DNA from 2 places in the Lysinibacillus sp. RU7 genome. Region 2 is predicted to be linked to the other one. Evidence: riboswitches for the same ligand, from Rfam matches in the RefSeq annotation. Region 2 holds a riboswitch; the other holds the start of a gene.
The links. A riboswitch is a leader RNA that binds a small molecule or an ion and turns the genes downstream of it on or off. The one in region 2 is predicted to bind preQ1.
Positions count from the first base shown of each region.

Region 1: linked by a shared signal. The riboswitch ahead of queF (preQ(1) synthase) and the one ahead of AC3II9_RS02770 (QueT transporter family protein) in region 2 are both predicted to bind preQ1.

Region 1 covers NZ_JBYQFK010000021.1:21,459-37,557, forward strand. Annotated here, with positions in the region: gene cydD (thiol reductant ABC exporter subunit CydD) at 1-465, opposite strand, end outside; gene AC3II9_RS15075 (NAD(P)/FAD-dependent oxidoreductase) at 644-1,837, shown strand; gene AC3II9_RS15080 (helical membrane plugin domain-containing protein) at 1,854-2,393, shown strand; gene AC3II9_RS15085 (MBL fold metallo-hydrolase) at 2,408-3,802, shown strand; gene AC3II9_RS15090 (sulfurtransferase) at 3,857-4,222, shown strand; gene AC3II9_RS15095 (ATP-binding protein) at 4,226-5,260, shown strand; gene AC3II9_RS15100 (response regulator) at 5,253-5,888, shown strand; gene AC3II9_RS15105 (sulfite exporter TauE/SafE family protein) at 6,884-7,660, shown strand; gene AC3II9_RS15110 (cytochrome ubiquinol oxidase subunit I) at 7,776-9,116, shown strand; gene AC3II9_RS15115 (cytochrome d ubiquinol oxidase subunit II) at 9,107-10,135, shown strand; gene cydS (cytochrome bd oxidase small subunit CydS family protein) at 10,149-10,244, shown strand; gene AC3II9_RS15125 (ATP-binding cassette domain-containing protein) at 10,453-11,169, shown strand; gene AC3II9_RS15130 (ABC transporter permease) at 11,166-11,921, shown strand; gene AC3II9_RS15135 (group-specific protein) at 11,922-12,311, shown strand; gene AC3II9_RS15140 (RNA polymerase sigma factor) at 12,289-12,828, shown strand; gene AC3II9_RS15145 (hypothetical protein) at 12,815-13,063, shown strand; PreQ1 riboswitch class I at 13,198-13,244, shown strand; gene queF (preQ(1) synthase) at 13,366-13,866, shown strand; gene queC (7-cyano-7-deazaguanine synthase QueC) at 13,922-14,635, shown strand; gene AC3II9_RS15160 (VUT family protein) at 14,661-15,200, shown strand; gene AC3II9_RS15165 (hypothetical protein) at 15,297-15,734, shown strand; gene AC3II9_RS15170 (GTP-binding protein) at 15,902-16,099, shown strand, end outside.
Region 2 covers NZ_JBYQFK010000002.1:254,474-270,572, reverse strand. Annotated here, with positions in the region: gene AC3II9_RS02820 (TetR/AcrR family transcriptional regulator) at 1-368, opposite strand, end outside; gene AC3II9_RS02815 (CoA-acylating methylmalonate-semialdehyde dehydrogenase) at 592-2,106, shown strand; gene AC3II9_RS02810 (iron-containing alcohol dehydrogenase) at 2,135-3,319, shown strand; gene trpB (tryptophan synthase subunit beta) at 3,577-4,737, opposite strand; gene trpA (tryptophan synthase subunit alpha) at 4,738-5,517, opposite strand; gene trpB (tryptophan synthase subunit beta) at 5,514-6,695, opposite strand; gene AC3II9_RS02790 (phosphoribosylanthranilate isomerase) at 6,692-7,309, opposite strand; gene trpC (indole-3-glycerol phosphate synthase TrpC) at 7,306-8,094, opposite strand; gene trpD (anthranilate phosphoribosyltransferase) at 8,091-9,128, opposite strand; gene AC3II9_RS02775 (chorismate-binding protein) at 9,134-10,312, opposite strand; T-box leader at 10,370-10,576, opposite strand; gene AC3II9_RS02770 (QueT transporter family protein) at 10,765-11,247, opposite strand; PreQ1 riboswitch class I at 11,255-11,299, opposite strand; gene AC3II9_RS02765 (ABC transporter substrate-binding protein) at 11,846-12,859, shown strand; gene AC3II9_RS02760 (ABC transporter permease) at 12,882-13,913, shown strand; gene AC3II9_RS02755 (ABC transporter ATP-binding protein) at 13,906-14,700, shown strand; gene AC3II9_RS02750 (nuclease-related domain-containing protein) at 15,002-15,250, shown strand; gene ilvA (threonine ammonia-lyase IlvA) at 15,465-16,099, opposite strand, start outside.

The sequences.
Region 1 (16,099 bases), on a different contig from region 2:
TGCTGCATGTGTCATAAACACAGTAATTAGTACCATGAGTGGTATAACGGTTGTTTTGATGACTTGCGGGATATATTCTCGGTAGTAACTTTCTAATTGGTCTACTGTATCAATTAACAATGTCACCTTTTCACCTGTTTGTGTCGTCATTTGCGCTTCCATTGCATTTTGTGTCCAATGCTGAAGCAATGTTTGACGAAGCGAATTTTTGACCCGTTCAGCCAATGAACCACCTATTCTATTCAGCCAAAACTGTGTAAATAAGCGTAACAGGATGGCAAGAAATAATAAAAGTAAAAAATGAAATGTAGAGGGAAAAGGGCTTTGTTTTATAAATACAAGGTCGACAATTTGTACAATACTATAGCCTTGTAGGACGATACTACCACCTAAAAATACCGATAGAACAAAGAGGAGAAGTAGCTTCCCTTTATATGCTAGTGCCCATGTTTGTAAAGAATGCATCGTATCAGCTCCTTTCTTCTTATATTAATATAGACAAAACTAAATAAAATTAGGGGTTTTCCACTAAAAAAATTAAGTCAGTGTTTAGGGGGAAACCCCTATATTTTTGATATATGGATTTCACTATGATGAGAGTGTAAAGTTTCAAAATATAAAAAAGCAGAAAGAAGGAAGAAGTATGAAAAGTTCTTTCAAAGTCGTCATTGTTGGTGGGGGAACAGCGGGTATTTCTGTGGCAGCTCGTCTATTAAGAAAATCACAAAGCCTCATCCATGAAGTAGCGATTATAGATCCAGCATCAAAGCATTATTATCAACCGCTATGGACGCTAGTCGGTGGAGGGGCTGCTAAAAAAGAAGATTCTGAACGTTCAATGGAATCTGTCATCCCAGAAGGAGCCGTATGGATTCAACAACCTGTGCTTGAATTTAAACCGGAACAAAATGAAGTCATCCTAGGAGACAAAACGGCTCTTACGTATGATTACTTAGTTGTAGCAGCCGGTATTGAAATTAACTGGGGCGCTATTAAAGGATTAAAAGAAGCACTTGGTACAAAATCCGTTTGCAGTAACTATTCATTTGAACATGTGGATTATACATGGGAAACGATTCGTAATTTAAAATCGGGTACAGCCTTATTTACGCATCCGAATTCACCTGTAAAATGCGGTGGTGCACCACAGAAAATTATGCATATCGCTGAAGACTATTTCCGTAAAGCGGGTGTTCGTCAAAATATAAAGGTTGTGTTCGGTTCAGCAAATCCAGCCATTTTTGATGTCCTGAAATACCGCGAGGCACTAGAAAAGGTAGTGGAACGAAAACAAATTGATGCACGATTCCGCCGTAACTTAATCGAAATTAAAGCGGATGAAAAAATTGCCATCTTTGAACATCTAGATACAGGTGCAAAAGAGGAAGTGAAGTATGACATGATTCACGTCACACCTTATATGAATGCACCGAAATTTATCGCCAATAGTCCATTAGCTGACCAAAATGGTTGGGTAGATGTAGATATGTATACATTACAACATAAAAAATATGCAAACGTATTTGGCATTGGCGACTGTGCCAACTTACCTACATCGAAAACAGGGGCAGCCATCCGTAAGCAAGCGCCTGTCGTAGCGGAAAATGTAATCGCATGTATGCGTAACCAAACGATGGATAAAACGTATGACGGTTACTCATCTTGCCCAATCGTCACAGGTTACAACAAGCTCATTTTAGCAGAGTTCGACTATACAAAAGAGCCTGCTGAATCGATGCCATTTAACCAAGCCGTTGAACGTACGAGCATGTATATGATGAAAAAGGATTTACTACCGATCATGTACTGGGACGGCATGCTCAAAGGAACGATGTAGAAAGGGGGCATATGTGATGGAAACGAATCCGTTACTAGAGCAACTAAAGCAGCCAGATGTGCAAGCCGCTCTCGTATCATTACTACAGCAATTGCCGACCTATGAAAAAAACGTACAAGCAATCGGCAATGTAGTGAGTTTTGGCCAAGCGGTACTAAAAGACGAGCAAGCGATTCAAAAATACGATGAACTCGTACGAAGCTACAATGTCAATTTTGAAACAGTAGAAGCATTAGTTGGCTTACTAGAAAAGTTGCCGAAACTTTTACAAATAATCAATCAGCTAGAGGATGTACTCGATTTTGCAACCGCTGTGTTAGCGGATCAACAAACAATGGATTATGCAACAGCCAGTATCCAATCCTACACAGAACCTGTTGTAGCAAAAGGAAAGCAAGGGCTATCCCTAGTAAAAGAAATTCAACAACAAGCAGAAGCAACAACAGAACCAGTTAAACTCTTTACGATTATGAAATGGTTAAAAGACCCAAGTGTTCAAAAGTCACTGAAATATGTACAAGCAACACTACAGGTTTTAAATAAAAAATCACATTAAAAGGAGAGAATTTTATGTTATTACGTTATTTCTATGATGAAAAATTAGCACACGCTTCTTACATGGTAGGTTGTCAACGAAAAGGGGAGGCAGTAATTGTTGACCCAATGCGCAATATTGAGCCATATATTCAAGTAGCTGAAAAAGAAAATATGAAAATCGTTGGGGCATTAGAAACACACATTCATGCCGATTTTGTAGCAGGTTCTCGTGAATTAGCTGACCGCTTTGGTGCAACAATGTATATTTCAGATGAAGGCGATGAAAACTGGAAATATCAAAATTTAGAAGGCATCAACCATGTGTTATTAAAAGATGGTGACAAATTTGAACTTGGTAAACTTACTTTTGAAGTAATGCATACACCAGGTCATACACCAGAATCGATTTCATTCCTGTTAACAGATGGTGCAGCAGCAGATAAACCGATTGGGATTTTTACAGGTGACTTTGTGTTTGCTGGGGATATTGGTCGACCAGACTTACTTGAAAAAGCAGCAGGTATTCAAGGTACAGCGGATGCAGGGGCAAAAGTGATGTACAACTCTGTGGAACGCTTTAAGCAATTGCCAGACTATTTACAAGTATGGCCAGCACACGGAGCAGGTAGTGCGTGTGGGAAAGCGCTTGGGGCAGTACCTTCCACAACAGTTGGTTATGAAAAACAATTCAACTGGGCAATGCAATTTGACAACGAGCCAGACTTTGTTACAGCATTATTAGACGGTCAACCAGAACCACCTTATTACTTTGCGGTGATGAAATCGGTCAATAAAATTGGGATTGAGTTAATTAAAAATTTACCAGAGCTACAAGTCATTACGTCTGTTGAAGAAATTGAAGGATTGATTGCAGCAGGACAGCAAGTAGTAGATACTCGTGATGCACAAAGCTTCTCACAAGGACATATTAAGGGAACAATGAACGTGCCATTCAATAACTCATTCACAAACTGGATGGGCTGGATTGTGAACTACAAGGAACCATTATATTTACTAGTTGATCCTGCGCAGATGAATGATATGCTGATCGCACTTCGTTCAATCGGTATTGACCAAGTAGTAGGTTATGCTGACGTAGAAGCGATGACCCAGCAAGCGAATGTACTAGATTCATATGAAAATGTTACACCTTTAGAGGCGAAAGCAATGATGGACGCAGAAGACGTGGCAGTAGTAGATGTGCGTAATCTGACAGAATACAATGAAGGCCATATTGAAGGGGCACAACATATTATGGTTGGTACATTAAAAAATCGTTTAGATGAAGTACCAAATAAAAAGCTTATTGTTCAATGTCAAGCAGGTGGCCGTTCTGCGATTGCGGCGAGCGTATTAAAAGCAAATGGCTTCCACAATTTAGTCAATATGACTGGCGGCTATGGCCAATGGGTAAAAGAAGTAAAATAATGAATGATGATAAAGAGTGCCTTCTATCGTGAGGCACTCTTTTGGAGGTTTTATATGAAAATGTTACTAATCGCTGTAGTTGGTATTGTGTTGGCGCGTACTTTATATATCCGTCTTGTCCCTGTTAAACAGGTAAAGGCTATTCCGTATCGTCAAGTAGATGACGCATATCAAATATTGGATGTGCGTGATTACAATACAGCAGGCTGTTTAGTTCAAGATAGTAAGCATATCCCGTATGGCTATTTGCCACGTTTTTATACAGAAATCGAACATCGCCCTATCCATCTGCTTGTAGAAAGTCACATGGATTTAAACATGGCGAGCCGCTTTTTACGAAAAAAAGGGTATAGTGTAAATAGTTATACGATGATGAAAAAACCGTGTAAAGTAAAAGGGATGATTTATAAGGAGGCGTAAAGTATGCAATCCCGCCTACAAAATGAGTATTTACAGCAAATTTATGAGCATATTCAAGATGGCATTATTATTATGAAGGAAAGCAGAGAAATCATTATGATGAATCCTGCTGCACAGCGATTAACGGGCTGGCAAGTTGGCGATTTCGTACCATACTGTTCCTATTGTATGACCCGAAAAAAGGAGCAGGGCGAGCCTACTTGCTATTTAATTGCGAACAATGAAGTGCCTTCATTTTTATCAGAAATGCCGACATATCATGGTAGAAAAATTGATGTCGAAATGAGCACAGCCGCCATTTATGCCAATGAAAATACAGGGGAAACGGAATATTTGCTTGTGTTACGTGATCAAGAAACATTTAAAAAAGCACAAGAGGCGGCCATCAACAAAAAAATGATTCGAGCACTAATTGAAGCAAAAGAATCGGAACATAAAAGGTTAGCGCAAGAACTACATGACGGTGTCGGCCAATCTTTATTTTCGGTATCTGTTGCGCTGCAAGCCATTGAATCATTTGTTCAAGATAATGCACAGTTGAATGAGTACATTTCCGAAGTACGTGCAGAACTCCAAAAGGTCATGAATGACATTAATGCGTACTCTCATCAATTACGACCGCACAGTTTAGACCAATTAGGACTAGAGCCAACTATTCAAGCGACAATTGATGCGATTAAAAAAAATAGACCAGATTTGGATATTCAATTAACGACACGTGGACTTGACCGATGTGACCCGGCAGTCGAGATTAATTTGTATCGCATTACACAAGAAGCTTTGCATAATATTATTAAATATGCAAAAGCAACTCAAGTGCATATCCATATTAAAAAAGACAACACGCATATTTATATGACCATTCAAGATAACGGGGTTGGCTTTGAGCGAGAGAAAATTCAAAATGCAGGGCTTGGTCTTAAGCATATAGAAGAAAGGGTCGATCAATTGGGCGGTACTTGTACGATTATGTCCAAATTAGGACAAGGTACATGTATTGATATTGTCATTCCAAGATGGAGGCCACAACATGATTAAAATATTGCTTGTCGATGACCATGTATTAATACGAAAGGGCATTGCGCTTCTGTTAGGAAATTATCCAGATATTACAGTTGTAGGGGAGGCAAGTGACGGGGAAGAGGCGATTCAGCTTGCCTACCAAACAGAGCCGCATGTCATTTTAATGGATATTTCCATTCCCAATGGTTTAGACGGTTTTACTGCTACGAAGGAAATTAAAAAGAATTTACCTGAAACGAAAGTCGTTATGCTGACGATGCATAACGAAATCGCCTATATTCAACAGGCGATGGAAGTTGGGGCAGATGGCTATATTTTAAAAAATAGCCAAGGTGGCGAAATGTATGAAGCGATTCAAAGCGTGTATACAGGCCGCCGCTACTATGAAGTCGGGTTGCCACAAGAACAAATCGAAAAATTATTTAAGAAAAAAGGAAAAAACAATCCGGATGTATTATCAACACGTGAACAAGAAATCGTTCGCTTAACGATTTTAGGATTTACGAATATGCAAATTGCAGACAAGCTATTTATTAGTGCTAAAACGGTAGAAAACCATAAAGCTAATATTATGCAAAAGCTACATTTAAAAAGTAAGGCAGAGCTCATTCAATATGGTATTACGAATAAATATATTACGTAGTATGCGGGAGCTGTCTAAGGAAATCTGCTCACCTTCAAAATAGGTGGGCAGGTTTTTTTATATTGGTTAGTGGTTGAAAAGGTGTGATTAGACGGTTTTGTACCTTTATTGGTTGTGTTTGGTGACGGCATAAAATTTAAACAAGTGAAACGTGTTCAATTTAGTGATATTTGTGAAGAGGACTTTAAAATGTTGCACAATCCGGAATGCTGCTTTTTACGAATCGTCAAGGAATAATACTATTTTCGAATAATGCGAGAAGATAAGGGAAAACCCCTATATTTATAAAGTCTCTTAAGAATGATAATAGGAGCGTAAACATTTTGTAAACGACATACAGTTTATAACCCATTCTTACCCTTTTCTTGAGCGATAAAGCACTCGGCTTTATCGCTTTTTTACATTTTAGATTATATAAATCAACTTAAAATTGTCGACATTTGTAGCGTTCATATTGTAACCTCCGTGCTTCGCAACCACCTACTATAAAGGAAGAGTAAATATTTTTTACCTCGACTAATTAAAATTAATTCTGTGGATGTATGAATTGTGTCACATAACGAAATCGACCACTAGCCCCGAGTAAACCGTCAAAAAGCGACGGTATGCGGTCAAAACATCGCTGTATCCGGTCAAAATCATCTGGTACGAGCAAACCCTTGCCGTATCCGAGCAAAAGCCCCGAGTATCCGGTCAAAAAGCGACGGTATCCGAGCAAAACGTCGCTGTATCCGGTCAAAATCATCTGGCCCGAGCAAAACCTTGCCGTATCCAAGCAAAAGCCCCGAGTATCCGGTCAAAAAGCGACGGTATCCGAGCAAAACATCGTTGCATCCGGTCAAAAATTTTTAAAGTCAATCATTCCCCTCGTTTCATTAATTCCCCGAACACACAAATCCGCCTTTTTCTTCAGCATTATAGGGGCTTCCCCCTATACTTTAGCAACCGCGCACTCTCTATACTTAAAGTAAATAAAGGAGAAGGAAGGTGGTACGATGGATTTTGCATTCATCGTCGTCATATTTTTAATTGGTTTTATTGGATCATTCGTATCAGGGATGGTTGGTGTAGGGGGATCCATTATTAAATACCCGATGCTCCTGTATATTCCTCCGTTATTTGGGTTAGCAGCTTTCACCGCACATGAAGTGTCCGGGATTAGTGCTATTCAAGTATTCTTTGCATCGATTGCAGGTGTATGGGCATATCGTAAAAGTGGATATTTAAACAAAACACTTATTCTTTATATGGGTACAGCTATTTTAGTAGGTAGCTTTATCGGTAGCTTTGGTTCCAGCATGTTATCAGAAGCAGCAGTGAATATTGTATACGGTGTTTTAGCATTGATCGCCGCTGTAATGATGTTTATTCCGAAAAAGCAAATTGATGATAAACCGTTAGATCAACTTACATTTAGTAAACCGCTAGCAGCTAGCTTAGCGTTTATCGTAGGGATTGGCTCAGGGATTGTGGGAGCCGCGGGTGGCTTTTTATTAGTACCGATTTTACTTGTTGTATTGAAAATTCCAACACGTATGACGATTGCAACGAGCTTAGCAATTACGTTTATTTCATCGATTGGTGGAACAGTCGGCAAAATTATGACAGGGCAAATCGACTATGGACCAGCAGCGGTCATGATCGTGGCAAGTATTATTGCAGCTCCACTTGGCGCAAAGATTGGCGGCAAGCTCAACACAAAAGCATTACAAGCCATTTTAGCACTATTAATTTTAGGTACAGCCATTAAAACATGGTTAGACATTTTATAAGAGGTGATTGGTGATGGAAAAATCGAAAGGGTTTATGATTACAAGCTTTACCATTTCAGCTGTTTTTTTAGTAGCAGTGATTACAACAATATTTGGCGTTTAGGAGTGAATCCAGATGGAACAGGGAACTGTCTTTTGGAGTAGGGCATTAACCGAATTAACATTATCTTTCCATATTATTTTTGCAACACTCGGTGTGGGTGTGCCGTTAATGATTTTAATTGCTCAATATGTCGGCTATAAGAAAAATGATATGCACTATACGATGATGGCAAGACGTTGGGCACGTGGCTTTACGATTACAGTCGCAGTTGGTGTCGTAACAGGGACAGTCATCGGTTTACAGCTATCGCTGCTGTGGCCAGAGTTTATGGAATTAGCAGGGCAGGTAATAGCCTTACCGCTATTCATGGAAACATTCGCATTCTTCTTTGAGGCGATTTTCTTAGGAATTTATTTATATACATGGGACCGATTTAAGAATCCGAAACATCATATGTTACTACTTATTCCTGTAGCGATAGGGGCATCGATGTCAGCCGTTTTTATTACGATTGTTAATGCCTTTATGAATGCGCCGCAAGGGTTTGATATCGTCGGTGGCGAGCTCATCAATATACAACCGATTTTAGCGATGTTCACGCCAGCTATGCCGACTAAAATCGGGCATGTCCTCGTAACAAGTTATATGACGGTCGCCTTTATTTTAGCAGCGATTGCAGCGTATAAACTATTACGCGGTGAAGACCATATGTATCACAAAAAAGCGTTATTTATGATGATGAAATTAGGTGTTATTTTCTCTATTGCCTCTACACTGGTTGGTGACTTTTCAGCAAAATATTTAGCGGAATATCAGCCTGAAAAACTAGCCGCAGCAGAATGGCATTTTGAAACAGAAGAAGGGGCAGATTTAATCCTCTTTGGTGTACTAGATGAAGGGGAAATCAAGTATGAAATTCGCATCCCTAAAATGTTAAGCTTTTTGGCGAGTAATGATTTCAATGCAGAAGTGATTGGGTTAGATCAATATCCAGAAGACGAGCATCCACCACTTATTACTCACTATCTCTTTGATGTCATGGTGGTAATTGGTATGCTCATGATTTTCCTTTCAGTTGCGTATCTAGTAGGGAAATGGAGAAAGTGGCAGTGGGTTGAATCAAGATGGTTCCGAGTATTAATTGTTTTAAGTGGTCCATTATCACTTGTAGCGATTGAAGCGGGCTGGTGGTTAGCAGAGTTAGGACGCCAACCATGGATATTATATGGCATTATGCGAACAGAAGACGGTGCAACAAGTGCTACCGGCGTAGAATATTTATTTGTCGCCTTTGCGATTGTGTACTTTGTGTTAGCGATTGGTAGTTTAGTCGTATTGCATCGCATGTTTAAAAACAACCCGGTTGAAAAAGAATTAGCGGCACGACAAGGCGGTGATGCTGTATGGCATTAGAAATACTAGGTATTTCGGTACTTTGGCTCTTCTTATTTGGTTATGTGATTGTCGCATCGATTGATTTTGGCGCAGGATTTTTTAATGCCTATAGCTTAATGCGCGGCAATGATCATATTCTTTCAAACATTATTAAGCGGTATTTATCTCCGGTATGGGAAATTACGAACGTCTTTTTAGTCTTTTTCTTTGTCGGGATTGTCGGATTCTTCCCACAAACCGCTTATTACTATGGTACGATTTTATTAGTACCGGCTTCCGTTGCGCTGATTTTACTAGCGATTCGTGGTAGTTACTATGCCTTTGAATCTTATAGCGGTATGAGTGGACATAAAGGCTATGCACTTGCTTATGGCGTGTCAGGGCTTTTTATTCCAGCTTCATTTTCCGTCATCTTAACGATTTCTGAAGGTGGCTTTGTGACGATGCAAGCGGGTCAGCCCATTTTAGACTATAAAGCATTGCTGACAAGTCCATTATCTTGGTCCATTGTTGTATTAAGTGTTATTGCCGTACTGTATATCTCCGCTGTCTTTTTAACATGGTACGCACAAAAAGCAGGGGATCATAAAGCAAGTGAATTGATGCGTAAATACGCGCTTATTTGGGCAATCCCGCTTATCGTGAGTGCACTTGGTATCATTATCGAGTTAAAGGCACTTGGGAATTGGCATTATGCCCAAATGGTTGATTTATCTTGGTTGTTTGCACTATCCGGCATTGTGTTTTTAGCGACAGTTTGGTTATTATGGGCGAAAATAAAATATGGATTAGCCGTCATTTTATTAATCGTCCAGTTTGCGATCGCCTTCTTTGCCTATGGGATTTCACACTATCCATATTTACTCTATCCGTATTTAACGATTCATGATAGTTTTACGAATGAAGCGATGGCCATTGCACTCGTTGTGGCATTTGTCGCAGGCCTAGTGTTGCTTGTACCTTCTTTATATTTAGTCTTTAAGCTATTTGTCTTTAACAAAGACTATGTATCTGGTAAAGAAGAAACACATGTATAAGGAGTGTCAGATGATGCACGATTTTTTAATCTTTTATGCACCGATTTTAGTAGTAGTTGTATCCATTGTCGCAGCATTTATGGCTGCATTGAATACGAAGTTTTTGTAAGTGACTCTTTAGCCGAAATAAGGCGTACAAAATCTTCATAAATAAAACATAAACATTAGTAGTACAAATCAAATGTCTGATTTGTGCTACTTTTTTTGTGGAGAAAAGGGGATTTTGGTTATTTGTAAAAAAATTTCCAAAATTAAAATGAACTTTTATCTTTTCCTATTTGTATAGTAAGTGAATATACAATTGAGGAGGCATAAAAATGGAGCTAATATTGAAAGATATTGTAAAAAAATATGATGGAAAAACGATATTAAATAGTATTTCAGCTACATTTAAACCTGGGTGCTGTTATTTGCTGTTAGGTGAAAATGGTGCAGGTAAATCGACGTTAGCAAAATGTATCGTAGGAGACGAGGACTATGATAGCGGAACAATCCAGTTTAACAATTTAACGCAAAGTGTAGCAGACAATGCAGCCCTGCAATACCAGTCATTCGATAGCTATCAACATTTAAGAATTCGTGAAGTCGTTCGATTATTTGAAAAATTAACAAATCATGATTTAGAAGAATTGTATGAAATATTGGGTCTGCAAACATTCGACCATATTTTGCTGAAAAATGCTTCTGGTGGTCAGCGAAAGGCAGTATCCATATTTCTTGCTTTTTTACTGAACAAACAAATTGTAATACTGGATGAACCATTTGCTGATTTAGATTTAATGAAGAAAAAGCAGCTCATGCATTTTTTGCAAAATGAACTGCATAAACAGGGTAAAATAATTATGATTATTAGCCATGAAGTAGCTGGGTTTGAGCCATTATTTGATTATGTATATATTTTGAAAGATGGCAAGTTCGTTGAAAACGGCACAAGACAAGAGCTAGATAATAAATACAAAAATACTGTACTGGCAGGTATTGAAGGAATTTATTTTGAGGTTACTGGAACTGTGTTAGGGGGCAGAGCAGGATGATTACACAAATTTCACGTATGTATATGCTTGAAAGTTTACGCAATTCTGGAGTGACTTTAGGCAATATACTCCCAGCATTTAGTTTTTTTATTTGCTCATGGATTAGTAAAATAGCAATGAAGGAGAATGAAGAAGTAGTAAGCTTTTTAATTAAAGGACAGTTCCTCCCGATTTCAATATTGCTTTTACTTTTCTCATTCGCATTTTCGAGTGCTACGATTTATTTAGCAGATATGAAAGCGAATAAGACTTTTAACTGGGTGAAGCGAACAGGTGTGACACCATTCACGTATTATGTCGGCATGGGCACTGGTGTTTTTACGTTAGTAAATGTTTTTTTAGTACTGCTACTTGTTTGCTATTCTTTTTTAATAGATGTTTCACTAGTATCTTTTCTGAAAATGGTGTTCATTAGTAATTTTGTCTTGCTGGCTTTGTACCCTCTTAGCTTTATACTGGCAGGGTTATTTAAAAATGGGAAAGTGGCTCAAAGCATGCTAATGCCAATTATGATATTGTTTATGTTTTCCATTACAATGTCGTCGATGTTTTTAACTCTTGCAGGAAAAGATCCACAAAATTATTATATTTTCTTACTTTGGAATCCAATGCTTTATCTGAATGACAGTTTGCAATTACATTTAAATATGGTAAATGAAACATGGCTTCCTGAGTATCAATATTTTATCATTTTAACTGTATTTAGTATTTTATTGGCGTTTATTGCTAGAAAAGTTTATAGCTTTAGGTAGGTGATACAATTGGATATTGGTTGGATAATTTCACTCATCATTATGGGGATATGGATTATACTTATATTAGCGATAATGATTCCTTATGATAGGAAATATATAGTACGTGAAAATAAAAAAATAAATTACAAGAAAACAACTATTTACTTACGTTGGAATATGTTTGATACACTAACAATTATTTTAGCGATTTATACAATTATTTGCGTGCAAGCATTAAATTTCTTAATTACAGCTGGTCAAACAATTTACAATCCATATGTGCAATTTTTTACAAATCAGTCTCAGGCATGGGTGATTGTCATAGTTGGGTATTTTGTGACGCGCGTTTCTGTTACATTAAAGTCGATAAAAGCTCATTGGGGGGATGGGCTTGATGAAAAGCAATGAAGAATGGATAGAAGCATACAAACAAGGTGATATAGAAGCCTTTAATATGCTGTATCATAATTTATATGAAACGCTTTATTGCTTCCTTTTTCGTTACACCCAAGAAGAACAGCTTAGTATGGATATTGTTCATGATACGTTTGAAAGATTGCAAAAAACATTACATAGCTATGATGTAGAAAAGGGAACTGTAAAGTCTTACTTGTTTCAAATTGCTTACCGGCTACTTGTAAACAAATTAAATAGACGAAAAAAGTGGCAAACATTTTTTCCGTTTTTAGTACCAGCAGCTACTAGCCAATTTTCAGCAGATGAAAAGTTAGCAGTGCAAGAAGCAATCGCAAAGTTACCGGAAAAACAACGAGGAGTCATTTTACTAACGTACTATCACGATTTACCGCAAGAAGAAGTTGCACAAATTTTATCAATCCCAATTGGTACGGTAAAATCAAGATTGCATAACGCAATTAAGTTTTTAAAAGATGAACTAAAGGAGGATTTCCATGCTGAAGGATGAATTTGACAAGGAACCGTCACTACGAAAAAGATTGGATGAATATAAAGTGGAAGTACCGCAATCATTGGCACAATTCAAAGTGAGTCGGTGGCAACGCTTTATTGAGTTTCTTGCATCACCTGCAAAAGATCCACTAGAGCAAATACATGCCTCCTCATCTGGCTATAATGCGATGAAGCTAGTGCCGCTTGCAAGTGCAGTTTTAATCACTATATTGCAGTTGTTTATTTTATAAAGAATGAACGGACAATATCTTGAGGCAGGAGTCTTCTATCGGATAACAATAAAGCTTTAATTCTCAAAATATATTTGACGTATTCCTTTGTTTTATGTATTATATCAAAAGAAACGAATATTCCCGACATTTGAACGGGAGAGGTTCATAGCTGATACCCTCTATAAAAAACTATGGAAGCATGCTTATTACGCCATGTCCATATCGGACGTGGCTTTTTTATTTGTTCGCTTTAGTTTATATGGATGAATGCCGCCTCTCTTGTGATGTGTTTTGGGAAACATATACAGGGAGGTTTTTTTATGTCTGGCCGTAGCCACGAGGAAGGATTAAAAGATTTAACACTATTAGGAAATAAAAATACGAAATATTCATTTGATTATGCCCCAGAAGTATTAGAGTCGGTGGATAATTTACATTCAAACCGCGATTATTTTGTGAAGTTTAATTGTCCAGAGTTTACAAGCTTATGTCCGATTACAAGTCAGCCTGATTTTGCAACAATGTACATTTCGTACATTCCAGATCAAAAAATTGTGGAAAGTAAATCATTAAAATTATATTTATTTAGCTTCCGCAACCATGGCGATTTCCATGAGGATTGTGTGAATATCATTATGGATGATTTAATTAAACTGCTAAACCCACGCTATATCGAAGTATGGGGGAAATTCACACCGCGCGGAGGCATTTCGATCGACCCTTGGTGTAACTACGGTAGACCGGGTACGAAATATGAGGAAATGGCGCACTATCGTTTAATGAACCACGATTTAAATCCAGAAAAAATCGATAATCGATAATGAAATAGAAGAGGTTTTTAGCCCCCCCTCGTTAAAAAAACTAAGAAGAGACAGCATTTTCTTAGGATGCTGTCTTTTCGTTTATAAGGGAGTTTTTAATATGAAACAGGAAAAAGCAGTTGTTGTGTTTAGCGGTGGGCAAGATAGTACGACTTGTCTATTTTGGGCAATGGAGCGCTTTGCACAGGTAGAGGCGGTAACATTTGATTATGGGCAACGACATGCACTTGAAATCGAATGTGCAAAAGAAATCGCACAGGAACTAGGCGTGAAACATCACATACTGGATATGTCGCTCCTTAATCAGCTTGCGCCGAGTGCATTAACACGACAGGAAATCGAAGTGGAGGAAGGGGAAGAGGGAGAGCTACCATCTTCTTTTGTACCAGGACGCAATCTTCTTTTTCTCTCTTTTGCAGGGGTGTTAGCGAGCCAAGTGGGAGCGAAGTATATCGTCACAGGTGTATGCGAAACAGATTTTAGTGGTTATCCGGATTGCCGCGATGTGTTTATCAAATCATTGAATGTCACATTAAATTTATCGATGGACGCTACATTTGTCATTGAGACACCGCTGATGTGGTTAGATAAGGCGCAAACATGGGCACTTGCAGATGAGTTGGGCGCACTACAATTTGTTCGTACTAAAACGTTAACGTGCTATAACGGCATCCAAGCAGATGGTTGCGGGGAATGTCCGGCATGTAAGCTACGAAACAGAGGGCTTACTACGTATTTAAATTGGAAAGAAGCAGAACAGAATAACTAGATTGTAAAGGAATGAATATAGAGAAATGCGAATCTTATTTTATTTATTATCCATTGTCATTGCGAACGTAGTAACGGCAAAGTTTGCACCGTTGCAATTCGGCATGTTTATTGTCCCAATGGGCACGCTTTTTGTAGGGGCAACTTTTATTTTCCGAGATTTAGTTCAAAATAAATACGGCAGAGCTAAAACATATGCCTTTATTTGTCTAGCGCTTGTCATCTCAGCAGTTGTGTCCTTTTTATTAGGTGATACATTGATGATTGTTGCAGCGTCGGCCATTTCGTTTGTCATTGCTGAAACAGCGGATACAGAAATTTATTCACGTTTAAAGCTACCAATGGCGTGGCGTGTGTTCTATAGCGGGATTGTTGGTGGATTCCTTGATTCGGTTGTGTTTGTGATCGTTGGCTTAAGTCCGCTAGGTGCTAACTTTTTACCGTGGGAGGCTGTTCCGGCAGCGATTGTAGGGCAAGTGATTGTGAAAACAGTCATTCAAACGCTTGGCGCCATCGTACTAAATCAAGTAATAGTAATAAAGAAAAAGCAATTAATTGTAGAGTAAGGATAGAAGGGAATTGGCGGTTGCCAGTTCTCTTTTTTTATAGATAAAAGGTTTTGTAGAATATTTGTATAATAATAAAGGAAGGGGTGATAAACATTGAAATACAAAGCAACTACACAACGTCAAATTATTTTACCAATGGCATTTTTATCGTTAGCTGCAAGTATTACTTCTTGGGATCATACTTGGATAAAGTGGAGTAGTGTAACCATCTTCGCATTGATTTTTTTAACAGCATTTATTAAATACACATTGATGATTAATGAAAATTATATCGTGTACACCATTCACTTTTTAGGTATGCTTATTTACAAAAAACAAGTGCAACAATCACATATTAAAAAGATTATTTTCAAACGAGCAAATTGGCAATCAAAAATAGCTATTATTAAGGTACAGAGCGGATTTCCTATTCGTGTAACATTGTTTAAACCAGAAAGTGTATTTCATGATTTAATGGCATTTTGTGATAGAAACCATGTTCATTATGAAAAAACAAAAGACTACAAAATAATTGAAAAAATGGCATCGTAGGGTGATCGTTCATCAGACGAAAAATTTAGGAGCTATCCATAAATGGGGTGGCTCCTGTTTTGTTTATTAAAAGCTGTTTTACACTATTTAGTTCGACTTTGCTTTGAAGAATCCATCATCTTAGCATGTAAAAAACATGCTACAATACAGCAAAAGGAGTGATTTTTTTGTTTAAAACGATTGGTGTGCTAGCACATGTGGACGCGGGGAAGACAACCTTTTCCGAGCAATTGCTATTTCATACAAAGAGTATCATGGCAGTGGGGCGAGTAGACCATCAAGCAGCATTTTTAGATTATCATACGTTAGAGCGCGCACGTGGAATTACTATTTTTGCTGAGCATGGACATTTTCAAATCGAAGGG
Region 2 (16,099 bases):
TGCTTTACGTGACTGGTCATCGCAGCTGTATACACCGTTCTTAATACATCTTTCCCGACTACGTGAAGCAGATAGCGCATTTGCTCTTCGTAAATGATTAAAATTTTTTTGATAGCGGGCAGTGTTGGATCAATATTTTTCTCTACTGTATCGTAAAATGAATCGAACTGTTTAAATTTTTCCAAAATGACATCGTATTTTGAAGGGAAATGAGTATAAAACGTCCCTTTTGATACAGCACATGCTTTTGTAATTTGTTCAATCGATACATGCTCGAAGCCATATGTCCCAAAAAGCTCGAGCGATTTATTCAATAATTTTTCACGTGTTTCAAGTGCTTTTCGTTGGCGTTCTGTTAAATGTTCCACCCAATCGCTCCTTTACTCTCTTTACAATTATCGACAAAAAAACAGAATAAAATAGAAAAAATAGCCGTTGACGGGATTTCACTTCGTACATTATGATTTAAGTGACTGCGGTCATCGAAATTTTGTTTTTATTATCTTACGACAAAATAGGAAGACTGACTAGTTATTTTTTGCTTAGTCTTAGGGGATTTTCACTTCAATCATAATTAAGGGGGATTTATGCATGCCAACAGCACAAGAAGTAAAAACGTTAACGCATTTCATCGGTGGGGAAATGGTGGAAGGAACGAGTGGACGATACGGTTCGGTGTACAATCCAACAACAGGAGAGGTCATTGCACAAGTACCGTTAGCGACAGCGGAAGAAACACGTGAAGCAATCGCTAAAGCACAGGCTGCATTCCCACAGTGGCGCGATGTGTCCGTCGCAAAGCGTGCGGAAATCGTCTTAAAGTTCCGTAACCTGTTAACGGAAAATACAGATAAATTACTAGAACTAATTTGCACAGAAAGCGGTAAAACAATCGAAGATGCAAAAGGGGAAATTACGCGCGGTATTGAATCGGTGGATCTTGCAATTGGTGCACCGCATTTAGTAAAAGGGGAGTATTCGGTCAATGTTGGTGGAGGAATTAACGCATACTCAGCGAAATATCCGCTAGGTGTTGTTGCGGCTATTTCACCATTTAACTTCCCAATTATGGTGCCACTTGCACAAACGAGCATGGCTGTCGCCGTAGGCAATGCGGTTATTTTAAAGGCATCAGAAAAAGTACCGATGACCGCGCTATTTGTGAGCGAACTATGGAAAAAAGCAGGATTACCAGATGGCATTTGGACAGTCGTGAATGGCGATAAAGAAGCGGTAAATGAATTATTAGAAAACTCTAACGTCCAAGCGATTTCATTTGTTGGTTCCACACCAGTCGCTAAATATATTTATGAAACAGCAGCGAAATACGGGAAGCGTGTGACAGCTCTTGGTGGTGGTAAAAACAATATGGTCGTGATGCCGGATGCCGATTTAGAGCAAGTAGCAGACGCATTTATTGGAGCTGCTTACGGTGCTGCTTCACAACGCTGTATGGCCCTTTCGACAATTATGCCTGTTGGTGAGGAAACAGCAGAGCGCCTTGTAGAAATTTTAAAACGCAAAATTGATGGACTGAAAGTGGGCGCCTATACAGAGCCTGATACAAACTTTGGTCCAGTCATTTCACAGCAATCAAAAGATATGGTGTTAGCAGCGATTAAGCGCGGTGAAGAAGAAGGGGCAGTCGTTGTATGTGATGGGCGCGAGTTAGAAATTGTGAAAGAGTCCAATGGCTTCTTTATTGGTCCTACGTTATTTGACCATGTTAAACCGGGTACGGAAATTTACGAACAAGAAGTATTTGGTCCTGTACGCAATGTCGTACGTGTTCACTCACTAGAGGAAGCAATCCAGTTAATTAATGAACATGAGCTCGGAAATGGTGTCACAATTTTCACAAATGATGGAGCGGCGGCGCGCAAATTTACAACAGAAATTGAAGTCGGTATGGTCGGAGTGAATGTGCCGATTCCAATTCCAGTGGGCTATCATAATTTTGCAGGCTTTAAAGGTTCTCGTTTTGGTGAAGGGCATATGTTTGGGCCAGACCAAGCACGCTTCTTTACAAAAACAAAAACGATTTCTGAACGCTGGGCAGCACCTGTCACGAATACATCAACATTTGCCTTCCCAAGTAATAGCTAAAGTCTTTATCAAAATGGGGGATCTGGACATGATTCAAACAAAAACGACTTTTACAGTATACTCACCACCCACTGTAGTTTATGGACGCCATGCTTTTGAAGAGGTAGGGGTACAGGCGAAAAAGCTAGGTACAAAGGCGCTGATTGTGAGCGATCCGATTATGGATCGTTTAGGCTTCGTCGACCAATGTCGCGTCTTATTGAAGGAGCAAGGGGTAGAAGCGGTTTCGTATTTAGGGGTAACATCGGAACCCGTTGATACGTATGTCACAGAAGCTTTAGATGTATTGCAGCAGTCCGCATGTGACATCATCATTTCGCTTGGTGGTGGAAGCTGCATCGATACAGCGAAGGCCGTGGCGGTTGTCGCAACAAATGGCGGCTATATCGGGGACTATATGAATTTAAAAAAGGTAGCAAGTGAAGAGCCCGTTCCGCATATGGCCATTCCGACAACAGCCGGTACAGGTTCAGAGGCAACGAATGCAACAGTCATTACAGATACGACGAATGATATCAAAATGATGATTAAGCAGCCGGCCTTTATGCCCAATGTGGCGATTGTGGACCCGGTGTTAACATTAACATCACCACCATCCATTACAGCGGCAACCGGAATCGATGCATTAAGTCATGCGGTGGAAAGCTATTTATCTCGACTTGCCCACCCGTATACAGATATGCTTGCCTTATCGGCGATGAAGTTAATCGTGGAAAATATGCTGACAGTGTATGAAGACGGGGATCATATAGATGCACGTGAGGCGATGGCTCTTGGTTCTCTGCAAGCGGGCTTAGCGTTTTCCAATGCATCTGTCGCATTAGTGCATGGGATGTCGCGTCCAATTGGCGCACTATTCCACGTACCACACGGCATTTCGAATGCGATGCTACTACCGACAGTGCTTGACTATTCAAAGGATACTTGCATAGATCGCCTAGCAGATTTAGGTACATTTTTTAATACGGAAGGGCTCAGCATGACGCAAGCAGAACTAGCCGATTTTGCGATTGAGTCAATCAAGGTGTTATGTAAAAAGATGGGCATCGGTAACTTAAAAGAGTGGGGCATTGAGGAACAGGCATTTTACGAGGCGATTCCGAAAATGACAACGGATGCGCTAGCAAGCGGTAGCCCAGGCAACAACCCGAAAGTACCGACACATGAAGAACTAATGGCTCTGTACAAAGTAGCGTATCATTATGAGTTTTAATCGTTTGTAATAATAAAGAATCTTCTCTCCAGTTACAGGAGGGGGATTCTTTTTTTGTTCATTTTATAAGGGAAACGGGTAAATAGGAAGGGGGGAGCAAAACCTGACTGTATCCGAGCAAAAGCCCGCGTTGAACGGTCAAAAAGCCGCGGTATCCGGGCAAAACGAGGCAGTATCCGGTCAAAACCCCCGGCGCGAGCAAAAACCAACAAAAAAAGATCCGCTCAAAATTGAGCTGGATCTTTTCGCATGTTACTTTACTTCTTCAACATCTCAAATACTTGTTCAACGTCCTTATCACCACGACCTGAAATGTTGATGATAATACTATCTTCTGGGGATAGTGTCGGTGCTAATTTTAATGCATGGGCTACCGCATGCGAAGATTCTAATGCTGGAATAATGCCTTCCACCTTCGATAACGTTTGGAAGCCTTCCAGTACTTCTTCATTTGTTACGGCTACATATTCAGCGCGACCCGTCGTTTTTAAATAGCTATGTTCAGGGCCAACACCAGGATAATCAAGACCTGCTGCGATTGAATACGTTGGCAGTGGATTGCCTTCTTCGTCTTGCAGTACTAAGCAACGGAAGCCGTGTAAATCACCAGGTGTACCGTATGCCATTGTCGCTGCTTTATCTGGCTCAATACCAATTAATCGAACGTCTTCGTCATCGATGTATTCAGCAAAAGCACCAATGGCATTACTACCGCCACCAACGCAAGCGAGTACCGCAGTTGGCAGTTTACCTTCCTTCGCTAAATGCTGCGCTTTCGATTCTTTTGAAATAACGGATTGGAAGTGCTTCACCATTGTCGGGAATGGGTGAGGACCAACCGCTGATCCGAGTAAATAGAATGTATGTTCATAGTTTTCCACAAGGTCTGCAAACGCTTCATCGACGGCATCTTTTAGACGGCCTTGCCCTTTATCAACCGCTACGACTTTTGCGCCTAACAGCTCCATACGGAATACGTTTAGTGCTTGACGTTTTGTATCCTCAGCGCCCATGTAAACTGTACAGTCCATGCCGAACATCGCACAGACAGTCGCTGTTGCTACCCCGTGTTGACCTGCACCTGTTTCGGCAATGATGCGTTTGGCACCCATGCGTTTCGCAAGTAAAATTTGCCCTAATACGTTGTTAATTTTATGTGAGCCTGTATGATTTAAATCTTCACGCTTTAAATAAATTTTTGCGCCGCCACACTGTTTCGTTAAGTTTTCAGCAAAATAAAGCGGAGATTTACGTCCTACATATTCTTCGAAATAGTAGTTTAACTCTTGGTTGAAGTCTTCATCATCTTTATACTTCTCAAAGTTTTCCTCTAAAATATCTAATACTTTTTGTAACTCTGGCGGTACTTGACTACCACCAAATTCACCAAAATAGCCACGTTGTTTTGTTGCTTCCATTTACTTTACCTCCATTTGTTTAGATGCTTTTATAAGTTGCTCAATTGTGTCCCAGTCGTCATTCGCTAAAGCGTCTACAATTTTACTACCAACGATGACTCCGTCGCTAAATGCACCAAAATTAGCAACGTGTTCGGGTGTCGAAATACCGAACCCAGCTAAAACAGGGATAGCACTGTATGATTTTAATTGTGCAAAATGCGTAGCTAAATTGCTAGCGAAATCGGCACGTGCACCTGTAATGCCGTTTACTGTTACCGCATAAATAAAGCCTTCACTTGCTTTCGCTAGTTTGGCAATACGTTCTGGCGGGCTTGTTAAAGAGACAAGCTGTACAAGCGAGATGCCTGCTGCACGAAGCTCTTCATGAATAATAGTACTTTCCTCGAGTGGCATATCAGGTACGATTAATCCACGAATACCTGCCTCATACGCATCACGTGCAAAGGCTGTCACCCCGTAAGCTAAAATAGGGTTTAAATATGTCATCGCAACAAGTGGAATTGTGACTTCAGCTGCAAATTCCTTTAATGTCGCTAATACATTGCGTAAGTTCGTACCGTTTGCGAGTGCACGTTCACCAGCTTCTTCAATTGTAGGACCGTCTGCCACAGGGTCTGTAAACGGGATACCGACTTCAATAGCCGTCACGCCAAGCTCTTGTAAACGTAGAATCGTATGACGAAGCGCTTCGAGTCCACCATCACCCGCCATAATATAAGGAACAAATGCCTGATCACCCCGCGCATTTACTTGTTCAATTGCTTGTTGTAATGTCATTGCACCTGTCCTCCCATTGCGTCGATTAATGTGTGTACGTCTTTGTCACCACGTCCTGATAAACAAACGACGATGATGTCATCTTTTGTCATAGTTGCTGCTAGCTGTGATGTGTAGTAAATGGCATGTGCACTTTCTAATGCAGGTAAAATGCCTTCTGTCGCACAAAGGAGTTTCACGCCTTCCAGTGCTTGTTGATCTGTCACCGCATCATAGGTTGCACGACCAATATCCGATAAATAGCAATGCTCTGGACCGACAGCAGGGTAGTCAAGACCTGCTGAAATGGAATGTGCCTCTTGGACAAAACCATTTTCATCTTGAAGTAGGTACATGTATGCCCCGTGTAATACGCCTTTTTGTCCGCCAGCAATGGCCGCAGCATGCTTACCTGTTTTAATCCCACTACCTGCTGCTTCTACTCCGACTAATTTCACATCGTGGTCTTCAACGAACGGGTAGAACATACCAATTGCATTACTACCACCGCCCACACAAGCGACGACCGCATCGGGTAGGCGACCTGCTTGTTCTTGAATTTGTGCGCGTGACTCATCCCCAATGACGCGTTGGAAATCACGTACAATCGTTGGGAATGGGTGAGGACCTAAAGCTGACCCTAAAATATAGTGTGTATCTTCAACATGTGTCACCCAGTGACGAAGCGCTTCGTTTACCGCATCTTTTAATGTAGCCGAGCCTTTTTCCACTGCGACTACTTTCGCCCCAAGAAGCTCCATACGGAATACGTTGAGTGCTTGGCGTTTCACATCTTCAGCACCCATATACACGATACATTCAAGGTTGAGCAGGGCACACGCTGTAGCTGTTGCTACTCCGTGTTGACCAGCACCTGTTTCAGCGACGATTTTCTTTTTCCCCATACGAATGGCAAGAAGTGCCTGCCCAAGTGCATTATTGATTTTGTGTGCCCCTGTATGGTTCAAATCTTCTCGCTTTAAATAAATTTTTGCACCGCCACATTTTTCCGTTAAACGCTCAGCGAAATAAAGCGGTGTTTCACGCCCTACATAGTTTTTTAAGTAGTAATGTAACTCCTCAGTAAAAGTAGGGTCTTGCTTTGCTTCGTTGTAGGCTTTTTCAAGCTCGATTAATGGGGTCATTAAAGTTTCCGGTACGAATTGTCCGCCGTATGCCCCGAAACGTCCTGTTGTCATAGTGTTTTCGCTCCTTTAGCTGCTTGTAAAAAACTTTGGATTAACGCATGATTTTTCACACCATCTTGCTCGACACCACTTGACACATCAACGCCAAATGGTTGCACAAGCTGAATGGCCTCGGCGATATTGGCAGGGTTTAGTCCACCTGCTAAGATGACTTTTTCACGTGGAATATTCGATTGTTCAAGTAATGACCAATCAAACGTATGCCCGCTACCACCACGGTAATCTGTACCAGGTGCATCAAATAAGTAATAATCGACAGCATAGCTCGCTGCCGTTGCGACATCTTCCTGAGTGCGAATAGAAAATGCTTTAATGGCAGGTAGTCCGATTTGTTGAATGAACGCATTTGTTTCATCGCCGTGATATTGAATGTAATCAAGGGGTACTTTTTCGTATACCTCTTTTAAAAAGCCTTCATCCGCATTGACAAAGACCCCGACCTTTTTCACGTTTTCGGGAATGTACTTGGCTAAAGTTTGTGCCTGTTCGATTGTCACTTCACGTTTACTTGGCGCAAAGACGAAGCCAATGAAATTTGCCCCTGCATCGACAGCTGTTTGTACGTGCTCTGGTTCCTTTAATCCGCAAATTTTGACGAATGTCATTGTGCCTCGCCAACTTTCAGCTCGATTTGTAATGATTGCAGGTCTGCTACAACATTGCCGCTGCGCATTAACGATTCGCCCACTAAGACTGCTTTCGCTCCGTAGCTCGCGACAAGTGTGGCATCCTGTTCATTCCAAATGCCACTTTCAGAAATGAATGCAATATCGTTACGGTTAAATGCACGAGCAATCGTTTCTGTTTGCTTTAAATCGACTTCAAATGTTTTTAAGTTCCGGTTATTCACACCGATAATACGTGCATCAATCGCTAAGGCACGCTCTAATTCTGCTACGTCATGTACTTCTACGAGCACTTCCAGTCCGTGTTGACTTGCGTATTGATGCAGTCTAGCTAATGCTTCATCTGTTAAAGCCGCCACGATGAGTAAAATAACGGAAGCGCCGGCTGCTTTCGCATAATCGATTTGCACTTCATCGATAATGAAATCTTTACATAATACAGGTATGTTCACAGCATTTGCGACGGCATGTAAATCTTCATAAGAGCCTTTGAAATATTTGCGCTCTGTTAAGACCGAGATACAAGCAGCTCCTGCTTTTTCGTATTGTGTTGCTTGCTCGACTGGTTCAATATGTGTCGCAATATCGCCCTTTGAAGGAGAGGCACGCTTCATTTCTGAAATCACTTGCAGACGGTTTGCACGAATCAGCGTTTCATAAAGAGACGGGCGCTGTTTTTCTACCGTTTTAAATTGTGGTGTATTTGCTTTTAAGCCCGGTAATTCTGTTTTTTTATGGTCAAGGATTTGATCTAAAATCGTCATGTATTGGCACCTGCTTCCTTCATTTTTTGGCTATATGCGACAACGGCATGGAGTTTATCCATTGCACGTCCTGAGAAAATACTGTCCTTCGCCATCTCAATGCCTTCTTTCATCGTTTCTGCTAAGCCGTAAGCAAAAAAGCCGATTCCCGCATTTAACACAACCGTGTCAAAGTAGGCGCTTTGTTTGCCCGCAAGTAGCTCGCGTAAGATGACGGCATTTTCCTCTGCATTTCCGCCGCGAATTGCTTCAAGTGGCTGCGGTGTTAACCCAACATCCTCAGCGCGGAGTTTAAACGGTAAAATATCGCCGTGATCGAGTAAGACAAATGTATTTTCCCCTTCGAGTGAGGCCTCATCCATCCCGCGAGCCCCCGATACAACCATTGCCCGCTTGCGACCAAGCATATGCAGTACTTGTGCATAATCTGTTGTAAATTCAGGGCGGTTAATGCCGACAAATTGTGTTTGTAATGGGACGGGATTTGTAAGCGGACCAACCATATTAAAAATCGTCGGCTTGCCAATTGCGCGTCGTACTTCACCGATACGCCCTAGCTTTGGATGCATATTCGGTGCATGTAAAAAGGCAATTCCTTCTTGTGTTAATAATTCGGTTGTTTGTTCAAGATTGGATAAAAGCCCGATTCCAAGTGCTTCTAATACATCTGAGCTGCCAGATAAGCTTGAAACTTTTCGGTTCCCATGTTTTGCGACAAGCAGTCCACCACCAGCTAGGACGAATGCAGCGGTTGTGGAGATATTAAAGCTTTGTAACCCATCGCCACCTGTACCACAGTTATCGATGTAAATGCCTTCAGGTACATCTACTTGCACAGCATGCGACCGCATCACAGAAGCAAGGCCAGCTATTTCATGGGCTGTTTCACCTTTTGCACGTAATGCGAGAAGAAAGTTTGCGATCTGTTCTTTTGGCGTTTCTTCATTGAAAACAAGTTGCGCGGCTTGCACCATTTCACCTAATAGTAAGTTTTCACCGCTTGTGACACGCGTTGTGTAGACTTGTAAAGTCATCGTATTCATCCTTTCTTCACTTGCAAAAGTGCCTGTGTTTGTTGATATAGCTCTTGCGGATTACTATTTGCTGTAACCGTCGCACCGATTTCTGTTGTTGCTTGCTCGTGTTGTAAAAGCATTGTACGAGAGGCTAAGGCAAAGTCAATTTGACCGTTAAAGCCGATATAACCGATTGCCCCACCATAAAGCGCGCGCTGTTCAGGCTCGATTTCTTGAATCGCTTGTAGGGCTACCTTTTTTGATTTTCCTGTTACACTATCTGCAGGTAATAAATGCGTTAATGCATCAATCGCGTGCAAAGTAGGGGAGAGGATACCGGAAGCTGTATGCCCATCATATTGAAGTGATTCTTTTACAGAAATGGCTTCAATATCTGTTGCGGTTGTTGTTTTTAATTTTCCGTCATATACCGTCACAATACTTTCTGGCGACGCACCAATCACTGTATGGTCATCAAATTCGATATAGTATAAATAAGGGGAAGGCAGTTTCACACGTAAATCACGATAGAGGGAAAATGCATCCCCTGAGAACTCCGCTTGCAGTTTTCGTGACAGGACGATTTCCGTTGCTTCTCCTTCTACCATCACGTCTTGTGCCTTTTTTACTTGTGCTTCAAATTGGGCTAGTGTCGTTTGTTCTGTGAATTCACCCATTGAAAATTCAGTTTGCGAGATTGCTGTTCCGTTTAAAATTTGGTCAATGATGTCGTCGATATTGGGCTCTTTTATTTCTGCATCGATGTTTGTATGGACGATTGTGAATTCATCTGTTACATGATCAAAAATTACAATGGTGTCATATACATGGAAATTGACAGCTGGAATCGTGCTTTGTTCACGGTTGAAGCGAATATAACCGATTGCCCCGCCTGTGAATGGATATTCTGTGTGATTCGAAACACGTGGCATGACCTGCTTTAATGAACGCACTAAATCCCCTTCGTAGCTGTAAGACTGTCCTGTTAGATGCGAATTTTCTGTTAATGTTGTATTTGATCCTGTGTATGTTTTGCGTGGGTTCGCCCCGATAAATGAATAGCGTCCTGTCGTTTCGTGCTTCGCTGAACTTTCCAATAAAAATTTTCGTGTCCCTTGTAGGCGATTGAAAATTAATACAGGTGTTAAACAATCGCCATTTACTCTTTTAATCGTCGTACGTAATGTGTGTTTAATCAACATCCTCACTCCACTCTTGTAAAATAAAAAAGTCCTCTACAAAAAGCATAAATACTTTTTGTAGAGGACGATATAAACCGCGTTGCCACCTCAAGTTGAAGCTAAAAAGCTCCCATCTCGAATCTCTTAACGTGAGATATCCCGTTCGCCAACTTATGCTAGCGACTCTCATAAGGCCCATTCACAAGTGAAAATGACACGTTCCCACCAACCACGTGCTCTCTAAACATTTTGCTGCTTGCTACTCTTCTTATTCATCAATTTGCTCAGCTATTCTTCACTCTGCTCGTATGGCGATTACAGCTACCCATAATCTTCAACCAACCCGAACAATATAACTACTGTCATTGTACGGGGAAAATAATAATAAGTCAATATTTTCAGAAAATAATAATATGCAAGAATGCTATCCACAAAAAAATCGAGCGGCACAGTCACCGCTCGATTGAAAAATTTTAAATTAAATTTTTGAAATTTAAACGCTTATTTAATAGGTACATAATCGGTGCACCTACTGCCAATACGACAAATTCACCCGCAGCTACGGTTAACCATGTCCAGAAGAAAGGTAGCTCTAGTGCGAGATTTAATTCGAAGGCAATAATAAACATTGTAAATGTAAATAGGAGCGTATTTAATACTAAACGTACTATAATATTTTTCACAAATTTACAAATCAATACAAAAATTGAAATCGTAATGATGGAGTGTGCAACACCGAAAATAAGGTCATACAATCCTAATGGTGAAAACATGTTAGAAATAAATACTCCTAGTATAATCCCGATTGAAAAACGAGGATTAAATGCTACTAAATGATTGAATATTTCAGAAATACGGAACTGCACTTCTGTAAATCCAAACGGTGCAACGAGCATTGTCACAGCAATATAAAGCGCTGCAATAATCCCTGTCGTTGCCATAAATTTAACCTTCATATTTATATTCCTCCTAGTTTTTTTACGTGGGATGGTTTCGAACCACGGCGACTTAGCACGAAGTAATATTTTAGTATAATAGATGGCTATCGTCAAATATCTTATAAATCGGAATAGATAAATAGTAAAGAATATTTGAGATGTATGATTCATTAGGCGTTTGTGCTGATCATGCTATACGCCATGTGTGAATAAAATCATTCTCTTAAAAGGGAGGGCGTGATGTAACTGAAAATAGCATTCATTCTAAAGGGATTTAGAAAATGTACATTCCACAACAATAGAACCCTTTCCGCACGTAAAAGAAAGTCTCTTTTTTAAGTCTGCCTTCCCCATCGAACTAGACTTAAATACTAGATAACAACAATTAATTATTAGAAAATTGCTAGAAGTATTTTTGATATTTACATGATAAATAACTCATCAATTTAGCGCTTTAAAGCGTAAAAATATCCGAAAGTAGATTTCTATTATTTAGAAAATTCATAATGTTATTGACTGTCAGATAATATGAGTGTAAGATAGCGGTACATTCATACTTTGCTAAGTTGAATCGGCAAAGTGCAAATAGATAAATAGTTCTAGGGGGATAACAGAAATGGCTATTACTTTGAAAAAGTTTTCATTTTTATCGTCAGCAGCGTTAGCATTAATGCTTGCGGCATGTAACAGTGACGACACAAGCTCGTCGGATGCATCAACAGGTTCATCAGGTGGTGATGCGGCACCGGAAGAAACATACGTAATCGGTGTGACACAAATTGTTGAGCATCCATCATTAGATGCGGCATATGAAGGGTTCCAAAAAGCACTTGAAGATGCTGGGCTAGATGTAGAGTATCAATACAATTCAGCAAGTGGTGATACAAGCCAGACTGTAACAATTGCACAAAAGTTAGTAGGGGACGGAGTAGATTTAATTTTTGCGAACTCAACACCTTCAGCGCAAGCAGCAAAATCAGCAACAGCTGATATTCCAATTGTCTTCACATCTGTAACAGATGCAGTGGGGGCAGAGTTAATCGCTTCTATGGAAGCACCAGGTGGCAATGTGACAGGTACTGTCGACTTACACCCAGATACAATCGCTAATACAGTGAAGTTCCTAAAAGAGGAGCTAGGTGCGAAAAAGGTTGGGACAGTATATAACACAGGTGAGCAAAACTCTGTTGCACAAGTGGAGCAAGTAAAAGCTGCATTGGAAGCACAAGGGTTAACGCTTGTTGAAGCAGCAGTATCGGCTTCAACTGAAGTAAAGCAAGCGACAGAATCATTACTTGGTAAAGTAGATTCTTTATACATTATTACAGATAACACGGTTGTAAACGCACTTGAATCAGTTATCGATGTAGCTAATACAAATCAATTACCGTTAATCGTTGGCGAGCTAGACTCTGTAGCACGTGGCGGATTAGCAGCTTACGGGTTTGAATATTACGATATCGGTTATGAGGCGGGACAAAAGGCTGCTGAAATTTTAAAAGATGGTAAATCAGCTGGCGAGATTCCAGCGACATATCCAGGTAACTTAAAGCTTGCAATCAATAAAGCAACTGCAGACAATTTAGGCCTTAAAATTAAAGATACTTGGAATGCAGAAGTAATCGAATAAATAACTTAGGAGATGATTCAATATGTTTACAGCTCTATTCGGTTCTGTTGAGCAAGGAATCATCTATGCAATTATGGCACTCGGGGTGTACTTAACATTCCGAGTGTTAGATTTTCCGGATTTAACGGTTGATGGAAGCTTTGTTACAGGGGCGGCAACAGCAGCGGCAATGATCGTGCTGGGCTACAACCCTATCATAGCTACATTAGTCGCGATAGTAGCTGGATTTATTGCAGGATGTATGACAGGACTTTTACACACAAAAGGAAAAATAAATCCACTGCTTTCAGGGATTTTAATGATGATTGCCCTATATTCCATTAATCTTCGAATTATGGGTACAACAAAGGAAAGCGCGACAGGTATTTCCAATGTTCCTTTATTAACAACCGATACGCTCTTTACACAGTTCCAAAGCTTTTGGGCTGGATTAGGAATTGATGACGCTATTAACGATATGTTGGGCGGGATGGGGCTTACGTCACTTCCATCAACATATGGGACCATTTTAGTCGTATTAATTATTACAATAGCAATCAAATTAATCGCTGATTGGTTCTTAAAAACAGAGGTCGGTTTAGCTATTCGTGCTACGGGTGATAACAAACGTATGATTCGTAGTTTTTCGGCAAATACAGATTCACTTATTATTCTGGGCCTTGGTTTATCGAATGCGATGGTCGCTTTTGCAGGTGCATTAATCGCGCAATACTCGAAGTTTTCTGACGTTCAAATGGGTGTCGGAATGATTGTAATTGGTCTTGCTTCTGTCATTATTGGGGAAGCTATTTTCGGTACAAAGACAATTGTACGTACTACGTTTGCGGTTGTCATAGGGGCCATTATTTACCGTATCATTTATGCGTTTGCTCTTCGTGTGGAATTTTTAGATACAGGGGATATGAAGCTAATTACAGCTGCAATTGTTATTTTAGCGTTAGTCATTCCACAAATTATCGATAAGCAAAAAGAGAAAAAACGAAAAGCAAGACGTATTGCAGAGCGTAAATCTTCAGTACGAACAGTAGAGCAAGGAGGGGAGCCACTTGCTTAAATTAGATGGTATTAACAAAATTTTCAATGAAGGTACACCAGATGAAAAGGTGGCTTTAGATCACATTAATTTGCATTTAGCACCTGGTGATTTTGTGACGATTATCGGGAGTAATGGTGCAGGGAAATCAACGATGATGAATATGATTTCCGGTGCATTGACGCCGGACATTGGTACCGTATCGATTAATGGCAATGATGTGACGCGCTTACCAGAATATAAACGCTCACATTTTATCGGTCGCGTATTCCAAGATCCGATGGCCGGTACAGCACCATCGATGACGATTGAAGAAAATTTAGCGATTGCTTATTCGCGCAATGCAAAGCGTACCCTCCGTTTTGGTGTCGATAAGAAGCGACGCGATTACTTTAAAACATCACTTGAGCGTTTAGGGCTAAATTTGGAGAATCGGTTATCTGCAAAAGTCGGTTTACTTTCAGGTGGTGAGCGACAAGCGTTATCACTGTTGATGGCGACATTTACGAAACCATCTATTTTATTGCTAGACGAGCATACCGCAGCACTTGATCCGTCTCGCGCAGATTTGATTACACGTTTAACGAAGGAACTTGTAGAAGCTGATAATTTAACAACATTGATGGTTACACACAATATGCAACAGGCACTGGACCTTGGCAATCGCCTCATTATGATGGATAAAGGGCAAATTATTTTACAGGTCGGTGCGGATCGTAAACCAGATTTAACGATTCCAGATTTAATGGCAGAGTTCGAACGTATTCGTGGCGAGAAAATGAACTCAGACCGTGCATTATTAGGTTAATATTGGGAGGCAATGCTGCCTTGGTGGCATTGTCTTTTTTTGTCGTGTTTTAATCTATTACCCAGGAAATAAAATTCACCAAATTACGAGTTTGGTGAATTTTGTTATTTTCATTGGAAAAAGAATCCCGCCTTTTCTATACTCCAAAGTAAGGAGGGGGATGGATGATTATCTTCAATAGAAGTGTGTCAGAAAAATTGAGGAAACTGCAATGTGCGATGAGAAGAGGATTTTCGGAATTAGAAGATGAGTTGCTTAAAATAGAAGCTAGGTATGCGGGAGAACAGTATGTAGATTTGCGTTGGCAAGATATGAATATGCATTATTCCACGATTACTCATTCGATCTCAATGGTTTTTCTTATCAGGTTGATACCGTTTTTGTATGTAAGCAGTTTATGTTAATCATTGAAATTAAAAATATTATAGTCGAAATTCATTTCGATGAAGAAAAGCACCAGTTTATTAGAATAAAGCAAGATGGAAAGGTAGAAGGATTTAGAAACCCAATCGATCAAGTAAAACGCACGTGTCAGCCCTTCACCAGTTAATCGGGGGAGTCCTTACCAATAGAATATGCCGTTATTTTCTCAAATAGTAAAGCTATCATTGGAAGGGCGTCGTTATCGAATCGCTGATATTTTTGAAAAATCGCCGATAAGTGAAGTGAATTCGCTGATATATCACAGAAATCGCTGATAACTCAGGAAAAAACGCTGATAAAAACCCGCGCATTACTCAAATGCGCGGGTTTCTACGTGGTATTTACACTAACAGCCCAAATAGTGTACTGTCTTTGTTTACTTCTTTATATTCAAATCCGTTTGCTTTCATGCGTTGGAGTAGCTCAGGGTAATCTGCGCGGTCGAGTACTTCGATACCGACTAATGCAGGACCGCTTTCTTTATTGTTCTTTTTTGTGTACTCGAAATGCGTAATATCATCCGTTGGGCCAAGTACTTCCGTTAAGAATTGGCGAAGTGCTCCCGCACGTTGTGGGAAGTTGACGATAAAATAGTACAGTAACCCTTCATATAATAACGATTTTTCTTTAATTTCTTGCATACGACCGATATCGTTATTCCCACCTGAGATAATGACAACGACCGATTTTCCACGAATTTGATCTGCATAGAAATCCAGTGCAGCGACCGGTAATGCCCCAGCAGGCTCTGCAATAATCGCATGTTTATTATATAAATCTAAAATTGTTGTACATACTTTTCCTTCTGGTACAAGCACCATATCATCTAAATAACGCTGACATACATTGTATGTTTCTTGGCCGACACATTGTACGGCAGCACCATCCACGAACTTATCAATCCAATCCAGTGTCACAGGACCACCTTGTTCCATAGCCGCTTTCATACTACCAGCGCCAGCAGGTTCTACCCCAA